2 regions of the Bifidobacterium thermacidophilum subsp. thermacidophilum DSM 15837 genome follow, and region 1 is predicted to be linked to the other one. Evidence: riboswitches for the same ligand, from Rfam matches in the RefSeq annotation. Region 1 holds a riboswitch; the other holds the start of a gene.
The links. Region 1 has a riboswitch for thiamine pyrophosphate ahead of thiM (hydroxyethylthiazole kinase). Riboswitches for the same ligand answer to the same signal wherever they lie in the genome.
Positions count from the first base shown of each region.

Region 1 (7,745 bases):
TTGGCATGGCAGGCGGCTTACGCGGAATACGATTTTGTGCCGGAACTGTTCCCGGACTATGGGCGTGAAGCGTTCTGGCGGTCAATCGACCATTACATCCACCGCGATCGCCGGTTCGGCGGGGTAAAGAAGTAAGCTGCGGCGTTCTCTCTCACAAACTGGTTACGTTAAGCGGTGCCTGAGCGTAGCTGGTTTGTGAAGGGGCGTGTGTCGGGCATCCAGCGCAAGCCGTGGGACGGTGATTTCGTCGAATCGTTGAGAACATGGGACCGGCGGATCGCGCGATTTGGAGGTTCCGGGAATTCTCGCCAGCATGCCCCGGAAATCCAAAACTTCCGTATGACACCTCAGACCCTTAGAAAACCAAGCCCTACGAGACTTCTCCGACAACCGACTGTTTGGCAATGATTGCGCAGGGGATGAGCGCCGGCGATTTGTCCCCGCTAACTGTCGGGATGGTGACAGCATGGTAAGCGGGTGTTGCGCGATTTTCGGTAATCGGGTCGCCGCCTTCGATCATGGATATGACTTTGCAAGCTCCCCAGAACCCCATCTCGTAGTGGGGAAGTTCCACGCTGGTCAGCGCAGGCACCGTGGTGTCACAGATGACTTCGTGGTTGTCCACACCAATCACTGACAGGTCGCTGCCGATGGTGAGTCCATGTTTGAACGCATAGTCGTACACGTACACCGCCCGGGCATCGTTGAATGCGAACACGCCATCAGGTTCGGTCTCATCAAGCAGCCGTTCGACCGCCCCGAACGCTGGCGTGCCCTGCGATACCCGGACAATGAGTCGATTGTCAAACGGAATTCCCGCGTCGTGAAGCGCGTTCTCGTAGCCAGTCATCCGACCGGTTTGTGCAAGCGTTCCGACGCCGACTCCGATGTAGGCGATGCGCCGGCAACCGGCGTCGAGTAGATATTTCGTTGCGCTATAGCCGATGCCGACCTCATCGGGTGCGATGCTTGGATGTGCGCCGTTGCATTCCGTAGCGTTGACAACGACCACGGGCCGGTCGTTGAGAGCATGGGGAACGGATACCAGTCGGTTTGCGAATTTCGCGTAGATGTATCCGCCGACGCCCCAACCGAGCATGTGACTGAGGTCCTGTTCGAGATTCCGTTTGCCGTCCGCGTCGATGATGAACATCATGTAGCCGAGCTGGCGTGCGGCATCTTGCGCTCCGTGAATGATTTCGCCGGCGTACGGCGTAGTGGCGACTTGATCGCTGATGAAGGCGATAGTATGCGTGGCACCTTTGCGTAGGGACGCCGCGAGTTCGTTGTAGTGGTATCCCATTTCCTCGGCAGTACGTAGGATATCGCGTGCCAGATCAGGCCGCACGCGCTTGTCGTAGCGGTGATTCAGCACAAGCGACACCGTCGATGTCGATGTGTGCATCTTTGCTGCGATATCTTTGATTGTTACCACAGTCCTATTGTACTGAAATTCCGAGAGGGAGCATGGAGAATCCTGCGGAGTTTCGTATGATGACCACGTGTTGGACGACCTGTGACATCCTGCCCGCTCCGGCACAGATGGTGGCCCGCTGTTGTGCGACTATGGCGTCGCACAACAGCGGGATATGGCTTCCTGGCGCCGACGCTCGGCCGTCACTTGCCTTGGTCCTGCTTTCCGTCGAGAATCTCGTTGACCAGCTCCTGCTTGGCGTGAATCTGCCCGCTGAATCCAGGGCGAATATCCAGCCGGATGACCACGTCGGTGCGGTAGCCCTGTCCCGCGAGCTTCATCGTCGCATCGCGAATGGTGGCGAGCACCTGATCAAGATCGCCTTCGATGTTGGTGAACATGGCGTTGGTCTCGTTCGGCAGTCCCGACTGACGAATCACATCAACCGCTTGTGCCACATACGTTGATTTCTCAGGGCTCGCTCCGGCCGGGCTGATGGCGACAGCTGCGACCGTGTTGATGTACGGCTTGCCGGTTTCCGGGTCGACCGGCACTTCCTGACGTTCCGCGTTGCGATCGAGGGTCATAGTGATAGTGTTCCTTTCTGTTGGGTTCTGCTCAGGAGGCATCCGTGCTATCCGCGGGATCCCTCCGTCGATGCCTCATATGGTGGATTACCTGATGTTACTTTCTGATTATCGCCGGTCACAATGACGAGTCACTCGGCGTCCTGCGGACGAAGGTCAGCGCGTCCGCCACCGCCACGCGTGATCCATCGGCCCGGACCCGTGCCCGAGGTCCAGCCCCGCGGCGATGGCCCCGGTCAGATATGCCTTACCATCGCGAATCGCCGATGCCAGCGTCTCTCCGCGCGCCAAAGCGCTCGCAATCGCGCTGGACAACGTGCAGCCGGTGCCATGCGTATTGGGATTGTCGATATGCTCGCCACGGAACCACACCAAATTCCCGTCCGTGTCGGCGAGTACGTCGCTTGCACCCTGAACGCTGTGCCCGCCTTTGACGAGCACAGCGCATCCATACCGCGAAACCAGATGCCGGGCGGCATGAGCCATGGCATCCGGTGTGCTGATGGAACCCTCGCCGAAGTCCTGCCCGCACAGCACTTCCGCCTCGGGAATATTAGGGGTGATGAGCCGGCACAACCCAAACAGTCCGGTCAACGCGCTCTCGGCATTCGCGTCGAGCAAGCGCGTGCCGCTGGAGGAGACCATGACCGGATCGAGCACCACATTCGGTGCTTGGTACTTGCGCAATGCATCACCGATGACCGCGATGAGTCGTGCGTTGGAAACCATGCCGATTTTCGTGGCTGCCGGCGGAATATCGGTGTATACCGCATCCAGCTGGGCAGCGAGGATATCCGGGCTCACATCTTCGACCGCGCTGACGCCTTGCGTGTTCTGCGCGGTGATGGACGTGATGGCGCTCATGCCGTAGACCCCACACGCGAGCATGGTTTTCAGGTCCGCTTGAATTCCCGCCCCGCCGGAGCAGTCGCTGCCGGCAATGGTGAGTACTGCGGGCACCTCATCGGCGTTCCCCACGGATGATGTCCCCGCTGCCGGGGCATGCGAGAGCGTACGCGCCGCATACCCGTGATGTCCGCTCCCGCGAACACTCCGCCATGCATCCACCATGGCTTGTGTGGTGGCTTTCGGATCGTCCGCCCCTGCAATCGCCGACACCACGAACCAGCCGGCTGCCTTGGATGCGGCCAAATCGCGCATATCGGCAAGCGTCACGCCACCGCCGATAACGACCGGATAATCGCTGGCAGTACAGATGGTGTTGATCAAGTCGATGCTCAGGAAATGCTTGCTACCGTCATCCTCGACGACGATGGCATCAGGCTTGGTGGTGGAGGGGTGCAGCGGTGCGGCGCCGATGTAGTCGATGCAGCCGCTCGGCAGTTCGTTGATGAGTTTGACGAGGCTTTCGGTTTCCGCGCTCAGGCCGATGATGGCGTCGTCGCCGAGCAGTTGTCGCGCCTCGCGCGGGTCCATGTCGTCCTGCCCGATATGCACGCCGTCGACCTTGATACCCAGATTGCGGCACTGCCAGACGACGTCCACGCGGTCGTCGATGACGAAGGCGACCGTGTCGGACTTGCCGTTGTCTTCGATAATCTGCGCGATATCCCGTGCTGTTTCGGTGAGCTGCTTGGCGTCCGCGGTTTTGTCTCGCAACTGGATGAACGTGGCGCCGCCCTGCAGCGCGTCGTCGACGATATCGCCGACCGGGCGTCCCTTGGTATCTTGCGACCCGAGGATGCAGTAGGCGGTCAAGTCGAAGGTATCGCGCATGGAGACGTAGGGGTAGTTGGTCATGGTGTTTCTTTCTGTTATTGGGCCGATTGTGACCCTTGGTTCTGAAGTTCCGAAGTATCGTACTGGGGCATACTGCCGAATGTATAGATACTATGCAAACGATTCATTCGTTCAATATCAGCAATATCTCACTAAAATATGCCGGTGGGATGATTACGTTTGCGTAATCGTTGCTCGCCGCTGGTCTCACCGCGTCGGTGTTGCGGGCATGCCGGGCGTGCCTCTTGACGGTGGAGCAACGTCTACATTCTTGGCGCGGTTCGATTGCGACTTGTGTCAGGCCGTGCCCGCGGTGTCTGACGATACGCTGTTTTGCGACGCAGGGACTTGCAACACGATGATTGGCGATGCGGCGATGTCTTCGGCGGTGACGTTCCACAGCGCGTCAAGGAATCGGGTTTGGAAACTTCCCGGTCCGGTGCAGCCTTCCGCAGCCTGCTCGGAGGCACGGTTGTACAATGCGCTCGCAGCCAGCGCGGCGGTAAGCGGATCGGCTACGGCGAGATAGGTGGCGGTGACCCCGCCGAGCGAGCATCCGGCACCGGTGATTTTCGTCATCATCGAGCTGCCGCCGGGCAACCGGTACACGGTGTCTCCGTCGGTGACAAGATCCGTGGCGCCGGACACGGCGACAGCGGCACGGTGATTTGGCGCGTAGTTGCGCAAATATCGCGCCATCACGATTGCGGCATTTGTGGCGCTGTCCACGTCATCTACGGCTTCGACGCCTGCCGGTCGTGTGGTTCCCTTCTTGGCTCCTGTATCGGAACCTGCGGATGGGACGTTAAGATCCCAGATTCCCGCCAACGCGATGATTTCTGATGCATTGCCCCGCACAATGGTCGGGGGAGCGGAGCGGAATGACCACAGAATGGCAGAACGGGTGCGCCCGATGCCGGCGGCGACGGGGTCAAGCACCCACGGGTGGTGCATGGCTTGCAACGACCGCGCAATATTGCCGAGCACGTCCCTGAAGAACGGCAGCAGGGTGCCGACGTTGATGTAGGTGGCCTTGGCGATTGCCGCGGTGTCGATGATGTCGTCCGGCAGGTAGCTCATCGCCGCGGTGCCGCCCGCCGCGAGCTGCGCGTTGGCGACGAGGTTGACGGTCACGAAGTTCGTGAATGATTGGGCGAGCGGAGTGGTTTCCTTCACTTCACGCACAGCCTTCGCAATCAGCTGGCGCTCGGGGTCGTCCGCTGACAACGGTGTTCCGTTCAGGGCTGCGCTGGTACTGCCGGTGATATCTGGTGATGCGTCTGTGCTCATCATTGCTCCCTACGCTGGTTCTAACCAACAGGTTCTAAGGGTCAGGCACGGTGCCTTTCTCAGCCTTGCCTTGCGGCGGGCTCCCCTGCATTGGATTACTCGAGTCATCGTATGGATGCCCGTGGACACGGGGTGGATTCAGGGCGGATTGGCGCGTGCAGGTTGCACGCCGCTGAGGTTCAGGGTTCCGGATAATATTAAGAGGTTACGTATGTCCTGCCGAGTCCGAATGACGTAGGTCTTTTCCAGGCGTTGCTGACAGCGCTGAGGCTCCCCGGGGCGCTGACACGGTTGTCTTCCGGTCGCCTTGCGCCGCCGTGGATGTGTGGTTGCTGTCGGTCTTGGGATTGCCGCCCCTGTTTGGCCGAGACCCAACATGTACGACAGCGGTTTGGACATGCTTGTGGATTTCCCTTTGCCCAGTGCGTGGCAGATGGTGTTGCGCTTCTGGTTCTGCCTGCCCTCAGAAATGATGTTCACTTCAGTGTTTTCAGATGCCATGATGAGTTTTATTTCCGCATCCATCTGGGAGTGGGTAATGATGGTCGTCATCTCCAGTCTCGTCTGGGCGGTGTTTATCCATCTTGCCTATCGACGCAAGGAACTTGGTCTCCTGCTCTTCCCATATGCGATGATGAGTGTGCTGGGAGCTCGATATTTTGCCGCTCATCATGAAGGAATCATACTTGGGTTCTTCATCATGATGTTGTGTGTCCTATACCGTGACAGCCCTTTGAATACGGATGATGTTCCGGCATGGATGAAGGCCCTGGGAGCCCGCGCATTCGCACACATGAGTGAACACGATCGTGCGCTGGTAATTAATGCCGGCAAATGCGTGGGAGTGCTTCTGCTCAGCATCAGCGTCTACTGGAATGTCTACGCCTGCGTTACGGATGTGCTGTACCCGTATTCCCAGGCACGTGCCTTGAGCTCGCTGATTGAGCGTGGAAACCTGCAGAACGAGAGAATGATGTCCGGATGGACGCGATTGGAGGCGACGAAAGAGGAAAGGCAGAAATGGGAGGGCGCCTACTGCGGCGGCGGAGACAAGTGCATCGATTTCACCACATGGTATCCGGCCGACCTCATTGTCGCGAATCCGTATTTCAGCAAGAATCTGATATCGAATTCGCAAGACGGATCAAGCTATCTGTTGTGGTATCAGCCTGCGGGACAAGCCAAGAAAGACCTCGAAACGTGGAAGAACGAGGAAGAGCCGGCGCTGTATTTCACGCTATATCAGCCCTTCTATTTTAAGGATCTGGGATACAACCGTGCCGATTACATTGAGGTACGGTACGTGCACTTGGTACGTCCATGGAAGGACCAGTACAAAGCCTCGACGTGCAGCGTGTATATGCGTCGCGATGTGTATCGCAAAGTGTTCCACAAGGAGGCGCCGAAAGGGATGGTCGTCGATATCAGTTGATGTCGACGACTGATTGCTCCGGTGTTGGTCGTCAGTGTTGATTGGCGTTGATTGGCATGGTCGGCGGTGGCCGGCGGTGGCCGGGCGGGTGATGTGTCGTGTTGCGCATGCCGGCGCATGCGTGTCGTGGGGTTGGTCATGATGGTGGGCGTGACACGCGTGGGTTCTGTTGAGTTGCGCATGCCGGCGCGTGCGTGGCCTGGTGGCGTATGTGGTATTGGGGCTGCGGATGGTGGGTTCTGTCGAGTTCCGTATGCCGTGGCATGCGTGTGGTGACGGTTTGTCATGGTTGGCGATGGTTGGATGGCCGTTGTGTCGTGTTGCGTATGTGGGGACATGCGCTAATTTCCCGATATTGTTCCGGGCGTCGGTTTGTGAGGATTGGCTCGCACGATGGCAGTCCGGGTTGCCGGGGGTATGGTTCGGCCCCCGCCCGCATGGTGTGGACGGGGGCCGAAACCGGATTGGGCGCCGCTAGGGACTCAGACGCCGGGGCTCGGTAGGAGACACGTGGCTCCTACCGCCGCGGCTCAGTAGGCGACGCGGGATTGGACGAGTTTCTCGAACTCCTTGCGGTCCTGGCACCGCTGCTCGGCCACGTCGAGCTGCACGTCGCCGCGGTTGACCAGCCGCGCGAGGTCCTGGTCCAGGGTGTGCATGCCCAGGTCGCCGCCCGACTGCAACTGCGTGCGTACCTGGTGCGTCTTGCCCTCGCGGATCAGCGCGCTGATCGCCGGCGTCGCGTACATCACCTCGGTCGCCGGGACACGCCCGTGCCCGCTCGCCTTCGGCAGCAGCGTCTGCACGATCACCGCCCGCAACGTGGACGCGACCTGCACGCGGATCTGCTGCTGCTGGTTCTCCGGGTACACGTCGATCAGACGGTCCACCGTCGAGCCCGCGTCCTGCGTGTGCAGGGTCGCGAACACCAGGTGACCGGTCTCCACCGCCGTCAACGCGGTGCTGATCGTCTCCAGGTCACGCAACTCGCCGACCATGATGATGTCCGGGTCCTCACGCAACGCGTGCTTGAGCGCCTCCGCGAAACTCAACGTGTCCGTGCCGACCTCACGCTGGCTGACCACGCAGTTCTTGTGCCGGTGCACGAACTCGATCGGGTCCTCGATCGTGATGATATGGTCGTGCCGCTCCGCGTTCGCCTTGTCCACGATCGCGGCCAGCGTGGTCGACTTGCCCGAACCCGTCGGCCCGCACACCAGCACCAGGCCGCGCGGCAGGAGCGCCAGGTCCGCGATCCTCTGGTCCAGGCCCAACTGGTTGA
Region 1 is NZ_AUFI01000009.1:197-7,941, reverse strand. Features, by position in the region: gene K315_RS0105595 (isoprenyl transferase) at 1-135, shown strand, start outside; gene K315_RS0105590 (LacI family DNA-binding transcriptional regulator) at 371-1,435, opposite strand; gene K315_RS0105585 (thiamine-binding protein) at 1,618-2,001, opposite strand; gene thiD (bifunctional hydroxymethylpyrimidine kinase/phosphomethylpyrimidine kinase) at 2,158-3,762, opposite strand; gene thiM (hydroxyethylthiazole kinase) at 4,039-5,031, opposite strand; TPP riboswitch at 5,021-5,128, opposite strand; gene K315_RS10420 (hypothetical protein) at 5,531-6,463, shown strand; partial or broken gene K315_RS0105565 (type IV pilus twitching motility protein PilT) at 6,994-7,745, opposite strand, start outside.

Region 2 (7,745 bases), on a different contig from region 1:
CAGGGCAGGGACGGTCCGTCTCAGGGGAGACCGGTACATCGGCCACCGAGCCTGCACAGACCGAAACCGCGAAGAAGGACTACCATTTCGCGCTCGATTGGGCGTCGGACACGTGGGGAATCCCGTCGCTGCCGGAAGGAATCTGGAGTCTGAACACCGACAATGCCGAAGGGCAATCCGCAACGTCGTCGCAACAGCAATCCGACCATCAGCCGGTTGCGCAATTCCCAGACGAGGCTGACAACGCGGCCGACGATGTATCAGATGCCGAGCACACCAATCACACCGATGAAGCCGATGCTTCCGGCAGCAACGACATACCCGGCACGGGTGATACTCCGAATACCGTTCAGGACTTGAACGATGACGATACGGAAGGCGAGGAGGAGCCGGCTGCACAGGACAGTGCGGACACGAACCCGCAAACCGCGGAGAATCGGAAGATCTCCCCGGACAGCGGTCATACGCCAGACGATGAGGAATCCTCTTCGCCCGTCTCGGCGCAATACCCGTCAATCGAACAGGTGTCAGCAGCGCAACCCGCGCAACCGGATGATGCCCTGACATCGGATGAGCGGATTGAAACCCCATCCGACGCACCGTCATTCGACGCGTCGTCTGATGTCCCATACTCCGATACGCAGGCGCCCGACACACAGGAGTCTGGCAGCGACGAACTGACCCAGGTCATCGACCGCGATGCCATCGGTACGGAAACCGGCCCGTTGCCGTACAATATCCCGCCGGCTGAAATGACGGAACGCACCGCGGCGATCTACGAGTCTACGAACGAGTTCCCGTTTGCATTCGAGCAATCCGGCGAGGGAGAGGCGCGCGCGGAAGAGCCGTTGCCGTCTGACGAAGCCGACACCACCGGGCAGCTTCCTGTCGCCGAGGAGCCCACCGGCGACAATGAAGCGACCGTCGCCATCCCCGCCGACGCGAATCAGCCCGCCTACCGGCCCAACGGCGAAGCACCGCAGACAAACCGGAATGCGGCAAGCAGCCGCGTCAAGGCCGCACGTCCGGAGGAATCGCCAGCAGCAGGCAAAACCGCGACCCCGGTGCGCGCCACGATTATCATCGTGGTTGTTGTCGCGCTGTTGGTGTGCGCGGGTATTGTGTTCGCACTGACACGCCATCATGGCACATCGGCGACCCAACCGTCTGCGAACGCCACAGCCAGCGCCTCAGCGCCTGCATCTCCGTCGGCTGACGCATCGACATCGGCTTCTTCGTCGTCACCATCCGCAGCTGCCACACCGTCTCCGGCGGGTGTGTACACGAATGATGCGATGGGGTACCGGGTGTCCATCCCCGACGGCTACGTCTGGCATGAGGAAACCGATAACGGCGCGACACGAACCTTCACCGACGATTCAATCGGCATGACCATCAAGGTCTCCGGCGCATCGAATACGACTGGTGCTACGGTTTCGAGCGAATACTCCGCCTGCGCTTCCGGGCGCAGTGTGTCCTACCATCTGCTGTCCGGCGACATCATGGTGTGCAGTTATGCGGAGAACGGCACCATCACATACGTGAAGGAGATCGTCACCCAGCAGTCGATTCTCACGTTGCGTTTCGATTATGCGCAGTCCGCTCAGGAGAAGGGGTCGGCGGTGATCGACGAGGTGTTCCCGACCTTCGTTTCGACGCGCTGATGCATGCACACGTGACTATGATTCGGGCCCGGTCCCTGATGAGGGGACCGGGCCCGATTGCGATCATCACACGTGCTGTGCGACGTATGCACCGCGCAGCACGTGTGATCCTTAGTCGCGGCTGCCGAACAGACGCAGCAGATACAGGAACATATTCACGAAATCAAGATACAGATTCAACGCGCATACGATTGACAGGCTCTTGATTGCTTCAGGCTGTCCGGCGTACTGCGCGAACAGGACACGGGTTTTCTGCGCGTCGTACATGGTCAGCCCGGCGAAGATGAGCACGCCGATCGCGGAGATCACCATGATTCCGGTCGAACCCGGAGCGACGAGCATGATGACGAATTCGCCGACAATCAAAGTGATGAGCGCGGCCAGAAGAATGGGGCCGGCTTTCAACAGACTGGAACGCATGGTCAGCGACAGCATGGTCAGCACGAAGAAGAACCCGGTGCACAGCGCAAGAACCGTTCCGATTGAGCCAAGGTCGTAAATCATGAAAATCGAGCTCAACGTGAAGCCCATCAACGCGGCATATAGGTAGAACAGGACGCGTGCGGCTCCCGCCTTGAGATTCATCGCACGATTGCCGATGGCGATGGCCATGACAATCTGCACGAGCATCAGACCAATCCACCCTAGGCTGCCGGTGGCCGCCAGGAAGCTGTTGAGCAGTCCGAAGGTCTGGGTGAGCACCGCCACTACGGCTGTTACCGCGAGACCGGCAGTCATTTCGGCGTAGGCGCGGATCATTGAGGTCCGTTCCGCATGTTCGGTGACTGACGCGACCTGGGCGGGAATGGCCGAAGCTGGGGCTGCATATCCTGCGCTCGTGCCGGCGCCGGCAGGGGACTGATAGTAAACGGCCTGTGGCTGCGCGGTCGGCTGGCCATACTGGGGTTGGCCGTACTGTGGCTGTCCCTGTCCGTCGGCCTGGTATTGGATGTGTTGAGGTGAGGGATTCTGGGGCTGCTGATCGTAGGTCATGATTGTTCCTTTCTTGCGATTATTCTATGGTCTTTTGCTGGGAATCATCTGGAGAAAATCGTCTGATGAGATGTTCTGGATCGATTTGGGCGAGAATCGTGCCGAGGAAAATCATGGCACAGCCCACATATCCGCGTCCCGACATCGTCTCATGCAAGATCAGCGCTCCGCCGACAGCTGAGAAGAACGATTCCAACGACATAATCATCGAGGCCTGCGATGGTGGAACAACCCGCTGCCCGACCACCTGCAGCGTGTATGCGACGCCCACCGACATGATGCCCGCGTACGCGAGCGCGCCCGCACAGGCCAACGCACCCTGCCAATCCACCTGGTGTAACACCAATGTCGACACCCAGCTGAGCAGCGAGACCACCAGATACTGGCCAAGCGACAATGCAATCGGATTGAGCCTGCCGCCCACCCGATCAATGACGAGAATATGCGTGGCATACAATACCGCGCTCGCCAGCAGCACCAGATCGCCCACACTGATGGTGCGGATGGAGTCGGTGACGCACAGCAGATAGAACCCGACTATCGACACAATAATCGCCAGTACGGTGAGCATGTGGATCCGCCGATGCAGGAACAGGAGACCGAGCACCGGAACCAGCACGATATACAAGGCGGTCACGAATCCGGAATGCCCGGCGGACATGCTCAATTGGACCCCGTATTGCTGCGAGGTGGCGCCGGCCCACAAAATCAGCCCGCACACCGCGGACCATACCGCCACAGTGCCGCGGCTGGCTTTCGGGGACTGCCGCGTTGCCGCGCGCCCCGCCTGAATCCTTGACATCACGACAAGCACGGGCATCAGTGACACGGCGCCCAAGGTGAATCGGATCGCATTGAAGAACATCGGGGAAACCGATTGCATGCCCTGCACTTGGCTGACGAAGGCGAATCCCCAGATCAGGGATGTCAGCAGCAACAACGCACTGCCGACGATACGGCGTCGTTTCTCATTCTCTCGCATGATTCCAGCATATCCGAACCGAGCGGACGTGTGCAGGGCGGCATTGACCGTGGGGTCGGCTATGGTGGATTGCCGGTGACACGGGGTGCCGACAGGCTGAGAACACACCCGTTGAACCTGATCTAGTCAGCACTAGCGAAGGGATGTCCGGCATGAGTGAGCCGCAATACCAGCAATCAAATGAAACCCCGAGCGTCACCGGCGCCATGGCGGCGCTCGCACAATTGGAGGCCGCGGGGGAGCGTGCGGCAGACGCGCCATCCCGGCTGAGAGTCCTGTCCATCGAAGGTTCAGACCCGATCGGCGGCGCCGGCACCATGGCGGACATGAAAGCGTTCACTGCACAAGGAGTGTTCGGGTATGCGGCCATGACCAGCGTCCTCGCACAGAACACCCAGGGCGTGACCAGCATCGTCAACATGGAGCCGGACTTCCTTGTCGCGCAACTCAATGCGGTCAGCGACGACGCAATCATCGACTCGATGAAAATCGGTATGCTCGGCACCCCCGAACTCGTCGAAGCGGTCAAAGGGTGGCTGACCGCATTGGAGCAGCATTACCGTGACGAGGGCATCGCCAAACCGGTAGTCGTCCTCGACCCGGTCATGTACGCGAAATCCGGTGACGCCCTGCTCACCACGCAAGCCGAACAGGCCCTGCGCAACATCATCCCCATGGCTGACATCATCACGCCGAATGTGCCGGAACTCGCTGCACTCGCCGACGCCGACCAGCCAGCCGCGGATATCGACACGCTGGAATCCATGGCACGCGAGGTATGCAAGCGCTATGGCGTCGCCGTATACGCCAAAGGCGGTGCGCTCGCGCTCGCCGGCGGCGCGTCAAGCACCGACGTCCTCGCCGAACCGTCCGACGGGCAGGGCGAGGTGCGCACCACGCGTATCGAAGGCCGTGCGGTGCGCACCCACAACGTCCACGGTACGGGGGACACCCTGTCCAGCACGCTCGCCGCGCTGCGTCCGCAATGCGACACATGGGAGCAGGCCGCACGCCGTGCGAAAACGTGGATGAACGGGGCGATCGCCGTCGCCGACCGTTTGCACGTGGGCAAAGGGCACGGGCCAGTCGATTTCACATGGCAGCACGCGCCGACCGGATTGCGCTTCAGCGCCGACTACTGGAACCGTGTGCGGCCCATCCGCGAACGGATTCACGGCATGCGCTTCATCACCAGCATGGTGGATGCCACGCTGTCATTGGAGGATTTCGCGTTCTACCTGCATCAAGACGACATCTATCTGACCGATTACACGTCGCTGCTGGCGCTCGCCTCCTCGCGTGCCGACCGCCTGGACGAGCGGGTGTTCTTCGCACAGGCGGCTTCCGGAGGTGTGGATTCCGAGGTAATGTTCCACCACAACTGGTACGTCAAGCATGGATTCGACCCGTCTGGCACTTCCCGCTCCGAGGTGACCGCGGCCTATATCGGCCACGAGCATCGGGTCGCCGATTCCGGCTCGTATGCCCGGCTTGCCGCCGTGGTCATGCCGTGTTTCTGGATGTACGCCGCCATGGGCAAGGAAATGCGCGAGCAGGTGCGCAACAAGCATATTGATGTCGACACACATCCCTTCGGCGAGTGGATCCGCATGTACTCCGACCCGGAATTCACCGAGAGCACGCTGCGCGAGGTGCAGATCTGTGATCGGCTGGCCGCCGAAGCATCGATTGACGAATATGAGCATATGATGCATGCGGCGCTCGTTTCGTCGGAGCATGAGTTCCGCTTCTTTGAACAAGGACTGACCAGACCTGCGCTGGGATTCTAGGGTATTTTGGGGTCTCAAGGCCTTGAGACCCAGGGGTCCGGCGCCCCCACGATGGTATTGACATTCTGCGCCGGGAAGAACATCTGGTGCGCCTTGTCGGCAAGCGGGACGCACCAGATGTTTCGGGATTCTGCGCAAGACGCGAGACGTCAGGCCTGCGGAGCCTCCTCAACACGCGGGGCCCCGGTGATATCGCGGTGAATGCCCTGCATTTGCGCTTCGATGTTCTGCAGACTACGCGCGCAATCGAGCAGGGTTTGCGAATGTTCGGCGAGTTTGGCGTCGGGCAGGTCGGATTTATAACGCAACTGGTGTTCAAGGCTCGCCCAGTAATCCATCGCGATGGTGCGGAACTGCACTTCGACCGGCGTGTAATGCGCCCCCGCGGACAGGAATACCGGCACGGCGTAAATCACATGGAGACTGCGATAGCCATTCTGCTTGGGGTTCTTGATGTAATCCTTGACGCGCAGCACCTGGATATCCGATTGTGCCGACAGGTAGTTCGAAACCGAGTACACGTCATCGCGGTAGTTGCAAATCACGCGGATACCGGCGACATCGAACAGGTTGTCTTTGATTGACCGGGTATTGATTGGCAGTGATTTGCGTTGCAGTTTGCCGAGGATGGAATCCACCGATTTCAATCGCCGTTCTATATGATGGATCGGATTGTGGGCGAATCGCACTTGGAATTCGCTGTCAAGGATTTCCAGCTTGGTGCTGATTTCGTACATCGCGCCTTCATAGACCTGCATGAGGTCGATGAATTCGGTAATCTCCTCCGCGGGAAACTGTTCGCCGAGTTTCAAATCGCCCAGCCGCGCTTTCATCTCTCCAATATTGATGCGGTTATGTCGGTCAAGTATCACGATTGACCATGATAGCGTGAGGTCCCCGGACGTGTCGGATTCCACGGCGACATGCCGGGTGTTCGGGCACGCCGGCGGTGTGCCGACCGGACGATACAATCGGCGGTTATGGATGAAGCGATGATGACCGAGGCGGAGCGCGCCTCGAGACCGGCTGCCGGGCAGTCGGGGAATGTTCGGCCGGACGGCCGCGGCAAGGGTGTGTTCTATATTCATACGCTCGGCTGTCAGATGAATGTGCACGATTCCGAGCGTATCGCAGGCGTGCTGGAGCAGGACGGGTACGTGCCGGCGAGTGAACGTCAGATCGCACAGCATGATTTCGATCTTGTGGTCATGAACACCTGCGCGGTGCGGGAGAACGCCGCCGAACGCATGTACGGCACCATCGGACGCTGGGCGCGCTACAAGCATGCGAATCCGTGCGTGCAGATCGCAATCGGCGGGTGCATGGCCCAGCTGGACCGCGAGCGCATCGCCAAACGGACCCCGTGGGTCGATGCGGTGTTCGGTACGAAAAGCATTGCCTCACTTCCGCGTCTGCTTGACCAAGCGCGCGCGACCGGCGAGCCGCAGATCGATGTCGCCAACGACCTGACTTATTTCCCAAGCCAGTTGCCGGCTGCCCGTTCCTCGCGTATCTCCTCGTGGGTGTCGATTTCGGTGGGGTGCAACAACACGTGCACCTTCTGCATCGTGCCGACCACCCGCGGCCGCGAGCATGACCGGCGCCCGGGCGATGTGCTCGCCGAGGTGCGCGAGTGCGTGGCCAACGGCGCCAAAGAGGTGACACTGTTGGGGCAGAACGTCAACTCGTACGGCTACGGGATGGGGGACCGGTATGCGTTTTCCAAGCTGTTGCGTGCCTGCGGACAGGTCGAGGGGCTGGAGCGCGTCCGGTTCACCTCGCCGCACCCCGCCGCATTCACCGACGATGTCATCGACGCGATGGCCCAGACGCCGAACGTCATGCACCAGCTGCACATGCCGTTGCAATCGGGCTCCGATCGTGTACTGCGCGCCATGCGGCGTTCGTACCGTACGGAACGGTTCTTGACCATCCTGTCCAAAGTAAGGGAGGCGATGCCTGACGCCCGCATCTCCACCGACATCATCGTCGGATTCCCCGGGGAGACCGAGGAGGATTTCCAGCGTACGCTCGACGTGGTCGAACAGGCGCGGTTCTCGACCGCCTTCACTTTCGAATATTCGCCTCGTCCGGGCACCCCGGCCGCCGCGATGGAACAGATTCCCAAGCAGGTTGTCCAGGAGCGTTTCGACCGTCTGCTCGCTCTTCAGCAACGGATCACGCAAGAGGAGCTTGACAAGTTCGAAGGGCGAGATGTGGAGGTCATGGTCACCGGAACCCATGGCAAGAAGGACGATGAGACGCATCGGGTCACCGGCCGTGAGCGGACCGGGGCGTTGGTGCATATCGGCGTGC
Region 2 is NZ_AUFI01000008.1:249,922-257,666, reverse strand. Features, by position in the region: gene K315_RS0105205 (hypothetical protein) at 1-1,664, shown strand, start outside; gene K315_RS0105200 (Bax inhibitor-1/YccA family protein) at 1,776-2,657, opposite strand; gene K315_RS0105195 (DMT family transporter) at 2,677-3,639, opposite strand; TPP riboswitch at 3,711-3,800, shown strand; gene thiD (bifunctional hydroxymethylpyrimidine kinase/phosphomethylpyrimidine kinase) at 3,792-5,429, shown strand; gene K315_RS0105185 (GTP pyrophosphokinase) at 5,579-6,262, opposite strand; gene miaB (tRNA (N6-isopentenyl adenosine(37)-C2)-methylthiotransferase MiaB) at 6,410-7,745, shown strand, end outside.
Region 2: it holds a riboswitch for thiamine pyrophosphate, as region 1 does, so the genes downstream of both, thiD (bifunctional hydroxymethylpyrimidine kinase/phosphomethylpyrimidine kinase) here and thiM (hydroxyethylthiazole kinase) in region 1, are expected to answer to the same signal.